Regions from separate parts of the Arthrobacter sp. TMS2-4 genome, predicted to be linked through region 1. Evidence: riboswitches for the same ligand, from Rfam matches in the RefSeq annotation. Region 1 holds a riboswitch; each other region holds the start of a gene.
The links. A riboswitch is a leader RNA that binds a small molecule or an ion and turns the genes downstream of it on or off. The one in region 1 is predicted to bind cyclic di-AMP.
Positions count from the first base shown of each region.

Region 2: linked by a shared signal. The riboswitch ahead of ACX80F_RS14760 (LysM peptidoglycan-binding domain-containing protein) and the one ahead of ACX80F_RS03215 (C40 family peptidase) in region 1 are both predicted to bind cyclic di-AMP.
Region 3: linked by a shared signal. The riboswitch ahead of ACX80F_RS11380 (NlpC/P60 family protein) and the one ahead of ACX80F_RS03215 (C40 family peptidase) in region 1 are both predicted to bind cyclic di-AMP.
Region 4: linked by a shared signal. The riboswitch ahead of ACX80F_RS15760 (C40 family peptidase) and the one ahead of ACX80F_RS03215 (C40 family peptidase) in region 1 are both predicted to bind cyclic di-AMP.

Region 1 is NZ_JBTNDI010000001.1:686,884-690,498, reverse strand. Features, by position in the region: gene ACX80F_RS03220 (NAD-dependent epimerase/dehydratase family protein) at 1-893, shown strand, start outside; gene ACX80F_RS03215 (C40 family peptidase) at 1,082-1,942, opposite strand; cyclic di-AMP (ydaO/yuaA leader) riboswitch at 1,945-2,152, opposite strand; gene mutM (bifunctional DNA-formamidopyrimidine glycosylase/DNA-(apurinic or apyrimidinic site) lyase) at 2,264-3,226, opposite strand; gene rnc (ribonuclease III) at 3,227-3,615, opposite strand, start outside.
Region 2 is NZ_JBTNDI010000014.1:29,955-33,569, reverse strand. Features, by position in the region: gene ACX80F_RS14765 (cytochrome c oxidase assembly protein) at 1-735, opposite strand, end outside; gene ACX80F_RS14760 (LysM peptidoglycan-binding domain-containing protein) at 991-1,872, opposite strand; cyclic di-AMP (ydaO/yuaA leader) riboswitch at 1,875-2,104, opposite strand; gene ACX80F_RS14755 (metal-sensitive transcriptional regulator) at 2,414-2,824, shown strand; gene mobF (MobF family relaxase) at 2,911-3,615, opposite strand, start outside.
Region 3 is NZ_JBTNDI010000008.1:21,655-25,269, forward strand. Features, by position in the region: gene serC (phosphoserine transaminase) at 1-561, opposite strand, end outside; gene ACX80F_RS11375 (metal-dependent transcriptional regulator) at 812-1,510, shown strand; cyclic di-AMP (ydaO/yuaA leader) riboswitch at 1,641-1,808, shown strand; gene ACX80F_RS11380 (NlpC/P60 family protein) at 1,814-2,785, shown strand; gene ACX80F_RS11385 (HNH endonuclease) at 2,997-3,494, shown strand; gene mobA (molybdenum cofactor guanylyltransferase) at 3,491-3,615, shown strand, end outside.
Region 4 is NZ_JBTNDI010000017.1:30,625-34,239, reverse strand. Features, by position in the region: gene ACX80F_RS15765 (TetR/AcrR family transcriptional regulator) at 1-454, shown strand, start outside; gene ACX80F_RS15760 (C40 family peptidase) at 604-1,551, opposite strand; cyclic di-AMP (ydaO/yuaA leader) riboswitch at 1,558-1,725, opposite strand; gene ACX80F_RS15755 (metal-sensitive transcriptional regulator) at 2,061-2,381, shown strand; gene ACX80F_RS15750 (heavy-metal-associated domain-containing protein) at 2,471-2,686, shown strand; gene ACX80F_RS15745 (heavy metal translocating P-type ATPase) at 2,952-3,615, shown strand, end outside.

The DNA.
Region 1 (3,615 bases):
ACGACGTCCGATGTCTCCAGCGCCGTCCCTCCGGCATCTCCGGTGCGCAGGATGTCCTGGGGTCGATCACCGATCCCGTGATCGTCGCCACCGCCGTGCAGGGCTGCCGCGCCGTGATCCACCTGGCGGCGAAGGTGTCCTTCACGGGGGCTCCCGCCGACTTCGACCGCACCAACATCGACGGGACCCGGATCCTGCTGGACGCCGCCCAGGCCGCCGGAGTAACCGACGTCGTCCACGTGTCCTCGCCGTCCGTCGCGCACGATGGCTCCTCACTGGTCGGGGCTCCCGCCGGCACCGCGGACCCGGAGCACGCCCGCGGTGACTACGCCCGCACCAAGGCCTCCGCGGAGCTGCTCGCGCTGGCGCGCTCGACGCCGTCGTTCCGGGTCGCCGCGATCCGGCCCCACATCGTGTGGGGCCCCGGCGACACCCAGCTGGTCGACCGCGTGATCGACCGCGCGCGGCACGGCCGTCTGCCCCTGCTCGACGGCGGGACGGCACTCATCGATACGACGTACGTCGACAATGCGGCGTCGGCCATCGTCGCCTGCCTGCGGCGCATGGACGCGGCGCAGGGCCAGGCTCTCGTCGTCACCAACGGCGAGCCCCGCCCGATCGCCGAGCTGCTCGCGGGGATCTGCCGGGCCGGCGGGGTCGAACCACCCGTCCGGTCCGTCCCCGGAGCACTCGCGCGCGGTGCGGGATCCGTCATCGAGCGGGTCTGGCTGCGGCTGGGCCGGACGGATGAACCGCCCATGACCCGCTTCCTGGCGGAGCAGCTGTCGACGGCGCACTGGTTCGACCAGCGGCACACGCGCACCGTGCTCGACTGGCGCCCGTCCGTGAGCGTCGACGAGGGACTCGAGCGCCTGGCGGCGTTCTACAGGTAGCCCCGGTGCGGCGCTCCTTTCCCTGAGCGCGCAGGTGTGGCGGGTCCCGCCGTCGAGAACCCACCCCGGGTGCGCGACGGGCGCGGACCCGGGCCTCGTCGGACAGTCCGGGAACGCAGAAGGACGGGATGCGTGATGCATCCCGTCCTTCTGACCGTCGAACTGGTGTTGCCGGCCGTGCGACCCGACTAGCGGGTGTAGTACCCGTCCACGGACATGGCGCTGACCGAGTGGACCAGGGTGCCCTGCGAGGCGTTCAGGGCGCTGACCATCTGCCCGTTGCCGAGGTAGATCCCGACGTGGCTGCCGCCGTTCTGGCTCACCAGGTCACCCGGCTGGGGGTTGCTGGTCGGCGTCATGGAGGCGAACTGGGCCCAGGTGGTGCGCGGCAGGTCGATGCCGTTCTGGGCGTAGGCCCACTGCACGAAGGCCGAGCAGTCCCAAGCGCCGAACGCGGTTCCGCCGTACACGTAGCCGGAGCCGACGCCCTGCATGGCCGTGCCGACGATGCCGCCGCCACCGATGGGCGCGATCGACGCCGCGGACTGCAGGCTGTAGGCGGGGGTGGCTGCCGGAGCAGGTGCTGCGGCGGGAGCGGCAGGTGCCGGCGCTGCGACCGGGGCTGCCACGGGTGCTGCGACTGGGGCTGCCACGATGGATGCCGACTGCACCGAATACTGCGCGGGGGCAGCAGGAGCGGCGGATCCACCGAGGGAGATCGACTGGCCGGGGTAGATGACCGACGCGTAGCCAAGGCCGTTGGCCGCGAACAGGGCGTCGAGGCTGATGCCGTGCATGGCGGCGATGGACCCGAGGGTGTCGCCGGCCTGGACGGTGTGGGTGCCGGCCGCTGCCGACTGGGTGCTGACCTCGCCGGCGGCGTTCGCGGGAAGCGACGCGCCGAGCATGAGGCCGGATGCAACGGCGACGACGGCGGCAGGCTTGCCGGCGACCGAGGCGCTTGCGGAGAAGGCCCGCGAGGCGGTGACGAAGGGGTTGGTGCGCGTGGGGACTGCCCGGTGGCGCGCGTTATGGCTCTGCTTGGACATAATGATGCCTTTCCCAATGCCTGCGAAGTTAGCTGTCGGGTTCGGATGGGACATCCGGACACGCTTCCTACAGACCGTCGTCCCCAGTACCGGTCTGCGCGTGTCTTTACCCCTAGGACCCGTGATCGAGTCCGCTAGTGGTTCCCCCGCCCCTGTCGAATGTGTAGTGCGAACGGTCCGTCCTCATCGACAGGGTTAGGCAGTGTGAGGATGGGCGCCCATCCGTTGTGGATCGGACGCGAGACCAACCGTACCGGCTGGTAACGCCAGTTGTCACATTTAGATCACGAGGTGTGGATCACCTTTTTCTGCCCCGAGATCTCAGATCCGTGCATTGCGTGGTCTGGCCTGGCAGGACGGGCACAGGTAGGACGACCTGTTCATGAACGATTCGCGGCGCAGCAGCGTGGTCCGTCCCTCGGACGCGCACCGGCGGCAGGGCCGGCCCTCCCGCCCGTAGGCCTCCAGATCACGGGCGAAGTACCCCGACGCACCGTTCACGTTCACGTACAGGGAATCGAAGCTGGTGCCGCCGGCCGCCAGTGCCCGTTCCATCACCGAGGTGACGGCGTCGACGATGCGTCGGGTGTCGGGGCGACGCATGGTGTCCGTGGGGCGCGCGTAGTGGAATCCGGCCGCCCAGAGCGCCTCGTCGGCGTAGATGTTGCCGATCCCGGAGATGAGCCCCTGATCGAGGAGGGCACGTTTGAGACCTGTCCGGCGCGCGCGCAGGCGTTCGTGGAACAGGTCGAGGGAGAATCCGGGGTCGAGGGGATCGCGCGCGATGTGTGCCGCCTGCCGGGGTACGAGTGGCAGGTTCGAGGCGCCGAGCCCGCCGGGCAGGCCGTCCGGCGTGGCCTCCAACTCTGTGACGAACATCCCGCCGAAGATCCTCTGGTCGACGAACCGCAGCTCGCCCGGCAGCGCTGTGCCGTCGTCGTCGTCCGCCGGGGAGAGTGCGAAGCGGACCTTCAGGTGCTTTTCCGATGGAGCATCGGGTGCCTCGACCAGGAGCTGTCCGCTCATCCCCAGGTGCGCCATCAGCGCGACGTGCGGGCGGTCGCGGGGATCGTCGGGGTCCTCGAGGATCATCCACAGGAACTTCCCCCGGCGCACCACATCCCCCACCCGGGCGCCGGCGACGGTGCCGACGAAGTCCTCGACGCCGTCGAGGTGCCGCCTCAGGGACCGGGGATCGAGGACGTCCACTGCGTCGATGGTGCGGCCCGCCACCCAGCGCACGAGGCCGCGGCGGACGACCTCGACCTCGGGAAGTTCAGGCACTCAGGGTCCGTCGGGCGACAGGGTGGGATCGGGGACACCGGGGCTGCGGCCGTCGGCCGGAGCGGCGTCGGCCGGACGACCCGACGGCAGTGGATCCGGCGGTACGGCGAGCGTCTTCCAGGATGCGGCGGCGGCCTCCTGCTCGGCTTCCTTCTTCGAGTTGCCGCAGCCGGAACCGTACTCCGTTCCGCCGATCAGCAGGCGCGCCGTGAACGTCCGGGCGTGATCCGGCCCCGTCCCGTCGACGCGGTAGTCGATCACCCCGAGCCGCCGGGCAGCCGCCGTCTCCTGGATGCGGGTCTTCCAGTCGGTTCCCTCGCCCAGCACCGCCGCATCGCGCAGCAGCGGCCCGATCAGTCGCATCACCATGGCGCGGGCCGTCTCGATGC
Region 2 (3,615 bases), on a different contig from region 1:
CACGGGCAATGTGCCGAAGAAATCGACGACAGGGGTGGTCGCCATCATCAGGACCACGCCAAAGAAGGCGTGCAGTGGCATTTCGGCGAAGATGTCGAGGAACCGGCCGAAGTGAGACTGCTTTACCGGCAGCGGGTCCGTCGATAGCACGGGGACGGTGAAGAGCACCCCGGAAATCAGGAACAGCAGTTCCAGGGTGATGTGCCCATACCAGGAGGGAAGCATCGCGTCGGCGATGCCGCTGAGGTAGACCCCGTAAAAGCTCACGAGGAACACCGGAATCATGAAGGCCGGATGAAGGGCGATCCGGGCGGCCCTTGATCGCAGGCCAGCGTGGGCGAGCCGGAGGACCGGGCGCCCGAGTCCGCGGTGAGGGGTCGCACGCAGCAACAAGGTGCCCGGTCGACCCAGGACCAGAAGAGGGGGAACGGCCATCATGAGGGTGAGCTGCTGGAACATGAACACGGAGAACATCCGAAGGCCGTAGCCCTCAACTCCTGCGCCCATGGTGATCATGATGATGATGCAGCCCAATAAAAAGATCGCTGTTCGCCAGATCGGCCAGGATCGGCCCATCGACCACAGGCGGATCGCCCCGGCAAGGTAGAGCACGCCCAGAACCAGAGCGATTACGGGGATGAGCGGAATCGGTTGCAGCGTTGGTGCCAGGTAGGTCGCCCACGATGGTGGGGCCTCAGGTATCCACACTGGCCCACTGACCCACGGATCATTCATTGCTGTACAACCATCCAAACTTCACGGTCTCGCCAATGTCTAGGGTGCAGTGTGCGGCCGTCGGAACTCACTACACCCCGTTAAGCGGAACCAGGCACTGAGCGAATGGCGCCCGCGGCCAGTGCCTTACTTCCGGCCCGGACCGACATCCAGGGGACCGGTGACGGGCGGGCAAGGAAATAGCGGTAAGCACCCCCGTCCAGGGCGCTCACCGCCATCTCAGCTTGAGGGCAGCCACTTCACCGATGGGTGAAGTTAGCCGTTAACGCGTACGAAAGTGGATCCGGCGAGGTCAGAGAGGGAGTGCTCCATGGTGAGGTTCGCACCATTCATGCCGCTGCTGATGACCTTGCCGCCACCGACATAGATAGCGACGTGACCCGGACGGACCACGAGGTCACCCGGTGCCGGGGTGGCGACGACAGTTCCGTACTGCAGGAACTGCATAGGGCCGAGGTCTCCGACGTTCTTGCCGATCGAGCGCAGGGCCCGCTCGACGAGGATGGTGCAGTCCTGGATGGACCCGATCTGAGAGTACGCCGAGGCGACGAGGGCCGCGCCGACGCCGCTAGCGGGAACGGTCGGCGCTGCGGGAGCTGCCGGGGCGATCGGGGTGATAGCGGCCGAGGTCAGGGAGTATGTGGGCTGAGCTGCTGCAGGAGCGGGTACTGCAGTCGGGGCTGCGGCAGGTGCGCTGTAGAAGACCTGGCTGACTGGGGCTGCAGCGGGAACCGCGGCTGCGCTGACAGCAACATTGGTAGCGGCGCCGCCGGAAAGCCGGAGCTGCTGACCCGGGTAGATGACTGAGGCGTAGGACAGGCCGTTGGTCGCGAGTAGCGCATCGAGGTTCACGCCGTGCTTGGCGGCGATGGTGCCCATCGTGTCGCCGGAGGTGACCGTGTAAACGCCGGCAGCAGCGGGAGCCTGTGCGGTGACGGGGCGGGTGTCCTGCGTGTAGGTGCCGGCCTGGGCGGCGGGGGCTCCGATAGCGAAGACGAGGCCGCCGGTCGCGGCTGCAATGATGGCCGGCTTGCCGAGCGCGACAGCGCTGGTCTTCGCGGAATACGACAGGCCCTCGAGGGCGATGGAGTGGGTGACGACGGCGCGGTGGCGCGCGGGAATGGACGTACGTGACATGGTGGTTGCCTCTCCCATGCCTGCGGGGTGAGCTGTCGGGTTCGGATGGGAGTCACCCGGCCGTCCTTCATCCCTAGTGCTGTTTCTGCAGTAGCGAAACGCTGCTGCAGGTCCCGGCACGTCGGTCGTTGGATCGACTTAACCCCGAGGGCCATCACACAAAGAGCGTGCGGTGACCCGGTGGAAACGTGGTTCCCCCGTCCCTGCCATATGGATTGTGCGAACGGATCCCGGAGCAGTGGCAGGACTCGGCATTCTGCGCGGGAGAGTGGTCTCGACGGGTGCCGGGATCACCTGAGGAGAATACCCCAGGGTGGTATCGATAGTCACATTTATGTAACGTCGTCCGGCGTGTTGTCGCGACACGCTGCTTCAGGGCTTGCTAACGGGCTTAGGCGGAACTTCCGGTCCTGTTGTTCGTTCACCTCCTCTCGTCGTTGACGGATACTAGTGATGGCCGTGTACCTCGCGCGGCCGAGGACCGCATCAACGGCTACCTGTGCTGGGCAGCAGCGCGTCGATGATGATGAAGGGGACGACAATGCCCACCTATCCCGCATCGAACGTCACGGATGAGACGACTACTCCCCCGACACAAGCAACTTCCGACCCGCTTCCTCAGCACGACGCTGAAACTCACCCTCACGGCTATGCCGCCGACAAAGGCGCGTACTTGCGCCGACTCAAGCGCATCGAAGGTCAGGTCCGCGGAATAGCCCGCATGATCGACGAGGACAAATACTGCATCGACATCCTCACGCAGGTCGCCGCCGTGAATAGCGCCATGCACGCGCTCAGTCTGGGGCTTCTGGAAAGCCACCTCACGCATTGCGTCGCCGATGCGGCCCGGGAAACCGCAAGCACAGACAGCACATCTGACCCAACAAGCGTCGAAGCCGTCGACGCGAAGATCCAGGAAGCAACCCAGGCAATAGGCCGACTACTGCGCTAGTCGCTGACCGTATCCAGAAAGCATCAGGGCGACAAAAGCGAGGCTATCGGCAGGCAGACGCGCCCACTCTTGCCGTGCCAGAACACCTACTGTCGGGTTCGGCCTTCGTCTCGTCCTTGAGATTCCTGGGCACGTCGTGCTGCCGCTGAAGCTTCCTCGGATGCTTCCCTTCTCGGTGCGGAACTGGCTGCTGCTTCCCGCCGTCGACGGATAACTTCGACTTGCCGCGTACTCCACCCGGAAGTCCTCTCGGGTGCACGAGCGGCATTCTTGGTCTCGCCAACGGTGGGCTCCTTTGAGCTCTGTTCCTTCAAATCGGTCGCCGGTTCCGATACAGCATGTTCAGTCCCGTCGGTGGGTGCACGGTGCCTTGTTACGGCGCGGGCGATGGCCGCTGCCATGCTCTCCGACTGCTTCGGCTGATCGTCCGACTGGACGGCGTCCACGATCCGTGCCTCTCGCTGCTGCGGCGCCGGTAGCGGATCGCTGGCGGCGGCGCGTTCTGCACGCATACGGTCGATGACGCGCCGGGCAGCGGCCCGCTCGGTCGTCATGCGATCGGCGATCGCCGCCTCATCCGCTGCTTGTTGGATCTGCGTGGCCGACCTCGGTGCGACGATGGTGAGCTCGCTGTGTTTGTGCAGGGCCGTAGCACGCTCAATGAGGCGTTGCGCGGTGGGATCGTCCCGGTACTGCTTGGGGATCAGCGAGGTCTCGTGGGTGCCGATGTTGTACCGGTTCCGGTATGCCTCGGTCTCGGCCGCGATGCTGTGCCACTCGACTGCCTTTGC
Region 3 (3,615 bases), on a different contig from region 1:
CTGGGAGACGTCGACGTCGAGCCCGCCCGCTGCCGAGGTGGCATCGACGAGGACGAGCGCCCCGTCGTCGGCGCCCTCGACCCGCTGGACGGGTGCTGCCACGCCGGTGGAGGTCTCGTTCTGCGGCCAGGCGTAGACGTCGACCCCCGCCTCCGCCGTCGCGTCCGGTCGGGTTCCCGGCTCGCTCGTGAGAACACTGGAGGCGTCGAGGAACGGTGCCTTGGTCGTGGCGGACGCGAACTTGGAGCCGAACTCCCCGAAGGAGAGGTGCTGGGCCTTCCGCTCGACGAGCCCGAAGGTCGCGACATCCCAGAACGCCGTCGATCCGCCCACGCCCAGAACCACCTCGTACCCGTCGGGGGCGGTGAAGAAGCTACTGAGCCCCTCGCGGACGCGGCCCACGAGGTCACGGACCGGGGCCTGCCGGTGGGAGGTCCCGAGAAGGGAGGCGCCGGCGGCGACCAGGGCGTCGACCTGGCCGCTCCGGACCTTCGACGGACCCGCACCGAAGCGCCCGTCCGAGGGGAGGAGGTGTGCGGGAATGCGGGGCGATTCGCTCATGGGGGCTCCAGCTCTGGGGCGGCGGGGTATCGACCTCATTCTGCCCCAGCGGCTGACGGCCCTCCATTTGTTAACGCCGTCCGGGAGGCATGCCCCGGCCGACGGTCCCGACGTATCCAGGAATTGCCGGGCCCACGATGCCATGCGTTAACCTTGGGAGGCGTGGGGCGGAGCCGGGCTGATGGCCGCACCCCTCACCGGCGTGAGGCATCCAGCCGCGCACCCGCACCGCACCAAGGAGCTGAACCGCATGACGGACCTCATCGACACCACCGAGATGTACCTGCGGACCATCCTTGAGCTCGAGGAAGAGAACATCGTCGCGCTCCGTGCGCGCATCGCCGAGCGGCTGCGCCACTCCGGCCCCACCGTGTCCCAGACCATCGGCCGGATGGAACGCGACGGCCTCGTGGTCGTCTCCGGAGACCGGCACCTGGAGCTTACGGAGATCGGCCGACGCCGTGCCACCGGCGTCATGAGGAAGCATCGTCTCGCTGAGCGACTGCTGAGCGACGTGATCGGACTCGACTGGGCGTACGTGCACGACGAGGCATGCCGCTGGGAGCACGTCATGAGCGAGCGGGTGGAGCGCCGGCTGTACGAGCTCCTCGGCAAGCCCTCGGACTCCCCGTACGGTAACCCGATTCCGGGCCTGGCTGCGATCGGTGGCGTGGAGGCGGAGCAGTTCACTGACGGCGTCGTCACGCTGCTGTCCGCGATGGCCACCTATACCCCCGGCAGCCTGGTCACGCTCGCCCGCCTCGCAGAGCCCATCCAGGTGGATCCCGAACTCCTCACCCAGCTCGACGAGGGCGGACTGCGCCCGGGTGCACGACTCAGCCTCGAATCGGTGGGGGGCTACGTCTCGGTGCGCGTCCCCGGCGTCGAGGGGGCCCTCGAACTGCCGCCCGAGGTCGCCGCACACGTCTTCGTGTCACTCGAGGACTGACCGGAACACACGGGTCGTCACCAGAAACACACCATTTCGTGATCGGAATGTGACATACCTCGCGTCGTGCTGTAGCTTTCAACTCGTGCCGGACTCGCTACGAATCGGGCACTCTCCTGCGAATCGCCTAGCTCTGCCATCGCCGGGGGTCCGTCCGCACCATCGCATGGCAGAGGCGGGGGAACCAATTCTGGGTCTCTGACAAGAGATCCTCGGGGTTAAGTCGCTGTTTCCGCAGCGGCCGGGTGACTCCCATCCGAATCCGACAGCTCACCTCGCAGGCGTTGGGAGAGGCAATCCAACGTGTCCACATGCTCTTCACCGGGCCGCCACCGCGCGCCCCGAAACATCAGTCCGCTGTCCGGTCTGTCCGCCGCCGTCGCCTCCAACGCCGGATCCGTCGGCCGGCAGGCCGCCGTCATCGTCGCCGTATCGGGCCTGGTCCTGACCAGTGGGGTCGCTGCCAACGCCGCTGACGTCAAGCCGCAGCGGGATGTCAGGGTCTCCAACGTCTCATTGCCCTCCGCGCGGACCGCCGTCGTCGCCTCGAACACGACCGAGGTGTCCTTCGCCAGGACCCCGGTCAGGGTGAAGGCCAAGCCGGTCGTCGCCCCGAAGGCTCCGGTGCAGAAGGCTCCCGTCGTGGCAGCTCCGGTCGAGAAGGCACCCGTCGTCGAAGCCCCGGTTCCCGCAGCGCCCGTCGTCGCAGCACCCGTGGCCGAGGTCCCGGCGCCCGCCGTCGCAGCACCCGCGGTCGAGGTCCCGGCGCCCGCCGTCGCAGCACCCCCGGTCGTCGCCGCTCCCGCCGCTCCCGCCGCCGTCGCCGCTCCGGCGGTGGCAGCTCCGATCGCGGCGCCCGCCGCGCCCATCGCGCCGGCGCCCGTCGCGAAGACCCGCACGGCAACCGCCGTACCGGCGTCGACGCCCGCTCCCGCACCGTCCTCCGGCGTTGCGGCGACGATCGCCGCCGCGGCCAGGGGCCAGCTCGGCGTCGTGCAGGACTGCACCCGCCTGGCGAGCAACTCCCTCGCCGCAGCCGGGATCAACTTCCACGGCTGGCCGGCCGGCTACCTGTCCCTCGGCCGCACCGTGAGTGCCGGCGAAGCCATCCCCGGCGACCTGATCTACTATGCGGACGGCGGCATGGGCGCGGCCCACATCGCGGTCTACATCGGCGGCGGCCAGGCCGTCCACGGCGGATTCAACGGCAACACCACGGTCATCGCCCCGGCGGAGCTCGGCTCCGGCGGCGTGTACATCCGCGTGGGCGGCTGACCCCGAACGATCCCGCACAGGAGGACCGGCACGTTGTGCCGGTCCTCCTGTGCGTCGACCGCCGCGGGTGGCAGAAGGAGCAGCCCGTCGGCCCGGCGTTACGCGGACGGCCGGGTGCGGTTTACCCTTGCAGTGTCAATCCGAAGCTCTTCTCCCGATCCCCGGGATGGCAACCGGTTGCGGGGAACAGGTCAGCAATGGGGCACGTCGAATGCGCACTCTCGTTCTGAACGCAGGCTATGAACCGCTGGCGGTCGTCACCTTCCGCCGGGCGCTGGTCCTTGTGCTCACCGGGAAGGCGAGCGTCGTGGCGGAGGACGACGACCCGGTGGTCGGTCCTGCCGACGTCTTCGGGAGGCCGTCGGTGATCCTGCTCAACAGATACGTGAAGGTCCCCTATCGCCAGGACGTCGCTGCGACGCGGCGGGGCGTGCTGCGCCGTGACAACCACCTGTGCGCCTACTGCGGAAAGGCGGCATCCACCATCGACCACGTGATGCCGAGGTCGCGCGGCGGCGGCGACACCTGGGAGAACCTCGTGGCCTGCTGCCTCCGATGCAACAACGCCAAGGGCAACAAGACGCTCGCGAGCCTCGGCTGGTCCCTGAGGGTGGTTCCGCGTCCGCCCCGCGGCCCCCAGTGGCAGATCCGCGAACTGGAGAGGCCCGCTCCGCAGTGGAGCGAGTTCCTCGCGGAGACCGCCGCATGAGGGCGGACCGCCCGTCGTTCGACGCCGTGATCCTCGCCGGAGGGCGGTCATCCCGGCTCGGCGGCGTCCCGAAGGCCGGGCTGGTCGTCGACGGCGTGACCCTGCTCGAGCGGACGTGCGC
Region 4 (3,615 bases), on a different contig from region 1:
CCGCGCGACCCTCTACAAATATTTCCCGGATGTGGAAGCGTTGCTCGCGGCGTGGCACGAGCGGCAGGTGAATCAGCATCTGGTTCATCTTGGTCAGATGCGCGTTCACGCGGAACGAAGTGGGAATCCGCTTCAGACGCTGAGGTCGGTACTTGAGGCGTACGCGGTGATGTTGCAGCAAGTACCCATGGCGGAGGCGCCCGCGTTCCTGCACCAAGGTGTACACGGCGCGCAGACGCAGGAGCATCTGCGCGACTTTCTGGAGGCCTTGATCAGGAGTGCCGTGAAAACGTGCGCGCAGGAGGCCGGAGGAGGTGTCCGCTCGGACATTGCGCCCCGGGAACTTGCCCTGTTCAGCCTGCACGCTGTGAATGCGGCCGCCGCCCTGCCCTCTGCCGATGCAGCCCGCAGTCTGGTCGGTGTGATCGTGGACGGCTTGGTAATACGTCCATAGGTTCGTCCATAGGTCCGCTTCCGGTGAGCGCTCACAAGGAGCGGCCAGCGGCGTGGGGTGTTTTGGGCAGAGAAAAAGCGGCAGGCACCCCCGTCCAGGGCACCTGCCGCCTTCTCAGTCTATGGAGACGGCGTTCAGGTCAGCGAGTATTAGCCGTTGACTCGCACGAAGGACGAGCCAGCCAGGTCAGACAGCGGGTGCTTGATGGTGAGGTTCGCACCGTTCATGCCGCTGCTGATGACTTCGCCGTTGCCGACGTAGATGCCGATGTGACCGGGGCGGATGACCAGGTCACCGGGGGCGGGCGTGGAGACGACCGTGCCGTACTGGTAGAACTGTGTCGGTCCGAGGTCCCCGACGTTCAGGCCGATCGAGCGCAGGGCCCGCTCGACGAGGATGGTGCAGTCCTGGATGGAGCCGAGCTGGCCGTAGGCCGAGGCGACCAGGGCCGCACCGACACCGCTTGCCGAGACATCGCCGGCGGGAGCCGCAGGGGCTGCCGGGGCGATCGGGGCAATATTGGACGAGAGCAGCTGGACACCGGCCGGTGCTGCGGCAGGGGCCGGAGCGGTGTAGGAAACCTGGGTTGCCGGTGCTGCGGCAGGGGCCGGAGCGGTGTAGGAAACCTGGGTTGCCGGTGCTGCGGCGGGCACAGCAGCAGGGCTCGCGGCGGCCGGGGCCCACGTCGAAGCAGCGGAAGCACCGGAAAGGGTGATCTGCTGGCCCGGGTAGATGACCGAGGCGTAGGACAGGCCGTTCTGCGCCAGGAGCGCGTTAAGGCTGATGCCATGCAGGGCGGCGATGCCACCCATGGTGTCACCCGCAACGACGGTGTGGACGCCGGCTGCTGCAGCGGGAGCCGCGGTAACAGGTGCTGCGGTGGCGGGAGCCTGAACGGTGGTGCCGGCTGCTTCCTGCGTGTAAGTTCCGGCCTGGGCGGGAGCTCCTACGGCGAAGACAATACCGCCGGTCGCAGCTGCGATGATGGCCGGCTTGCCCAGCGCTACAGCGCCGGTCTTCGCGGAATAGGACAGCCCTTCAAGGGCGATCGAGTGATTGACGGTGGCGCGGTGGCGCGCTGAAGTGATTCGTGACATGCGTCGGTTGCCTCTCCCATGCCTGCGGGGTGAGCTGTCGGGTTCGGATGGGAGTGCACCCGGCCGCTTCATCCCAAGGGACGGAAATAAAGCGACTTAACCCCAAGGACCACGCGTGGTGGCCCGTACATCTTGGGTCCCCCGTTCCTGCCATACGGATATGAACGGACGTATCCCCGGCAGCGGCAGGACTCGGCATTCTGCCCGGGAGTGTTCCAGCTGGTGCTGTGAACACTCGATGACAATACCCCCCGCTGGTATCAAATGTCACGTTGGGGTAACGAACGCAAGGGAAAGGCCGCATGCAACACGCCGCGCTGCATGGAAGCGGGGCCCGAGGCGAACTTCGCTTGAGCCCGCCATGTCAAGGGCGCACCCGCACTCCCGTAGCCTGAGGCACCTTTTCGGAGCCAAGCAGGGGATGATTAAGGCGTGAAGAAGATCTCACTTCACCCCTCTTGTTTATATACCCCCAAGGGGTATATATTTTTGTTGTCGAAAGGAACGACGTGACCACCGAAACCGAGGCTTCTGTTCAGCGGGGATACACCGCTGATAAGGACGCCTACCTCCGCAGGCTCAAGCGCATCGAGGGCCAGGTGCGCGGTATTGCCCGCATGGTCGATGAAGACAAATACTGCATCGACATCCTCACCCAGGTCGCGGCCATCAATAAGGCCCTCCACGCGGTGAGCATCGGCTTGCTCGAAGAGCACATTGCGCATTGCGTTGTCGGAGCAGCTCATGAATCCACCCAGTCCGGAGATTCCGCCGCCGTCGACGCGAAGGTCAAGGAAGCGACCGACGCGATCAGCCGACTGCTTCGTTGACGGTCCGCCGGCAGCCTTGCCGGCTCCGGGCAACCCTGCCGGGTGCCAGATCCCATTCCTCCCCGCTCTGCCGAGAAAGAGAACATCCCATGCAAACGACCATTAACATCACTGGTATGACCTGCGGCCACTGCGTCTCGTCGGTCATGGAGGAACTTTCCGGCGTGCCCGGGGTCGAGGGGGTCGATGTGCAGCTCAACGCCGGTGGGGTCTCCACAGCGACGATCACGGCCGACGTGGATCCCGATCCGGCAGTGCTGAGCAAAGCAGTAGAGACCGCCGGTTACACGGTCGTCGACAGCTGACCCTCACACCACCACAGCCTGCATCCCGAACGGGATCCCCACCGCGCCTGTGCAGGGCACAGTTCACTTCCGCGGAGGAGTCGGCACGAGGATTTTCGGGGCGCCATTACGGTACTGAACCCCTGGCACCGCCAGGCAAGCGGTAGGACAGGGCCAGCGAAGCAGTACTTCCCGACGTCGTCCAGCGGTGTCATCGAGCACCGCGCCTCACCAGAGGCACCTCACCCACAGCACGTCATCGAAGCCACGGCAAGGAACTAGACGCATGAGCACCGACACAGGCGTGGGCACCACTGCCGGACAGATCATCGATCTCGACATCGAGGGCATGACCTGCGCGTCCTGCGTAAGCCGGGTGGAACGTAAGCTCGGAAAAATCGAGGGTGTTCAGGCCTCGGTGAATCTCCCACTCGAGTCCGCGACCGTCACGGTACCCGAGGGCGTGAGCGTTTCGCAGATCATCGACACCGTCAACGCCATCGGCTACAAGGCGACCCTGCGCAGCGCTAGCCAACCGACTCGGCAGCCCGCTACCGAAGCCACGGCAACCCGCGTGGCCACCCCTGCAGGTCCTTCGTCTACTGGTGCCGGCGATGACACTGCCGGTGTAGTCGCGCCCGGCTACCGGGTCGGTCCGGGATCGGAGGGGAACGCGCCGTCGGGGCTAGGCGGGTTCGCCGAATCACGGGAAAACGTTGACGCCGCCAGGTCCCGGGACGACGCGAAAGCCTCAGCCGCGGAGAGAAAAGCCAGGTCCTTGAAACGGCGCCTCATCATCGCAGCCGGTTTCACCATCCCGGTGACGATCATCTCGATGCTGCCGGCAGCCCAGTTCCCGCACTGGGGGTGGGCTGCCCTTCTCCTTTCCCTGCCCGTGGTCACCTGGGCGGCCTGGCCGTTCCACCGGGCGGCCGCAATCAACGCCCGCC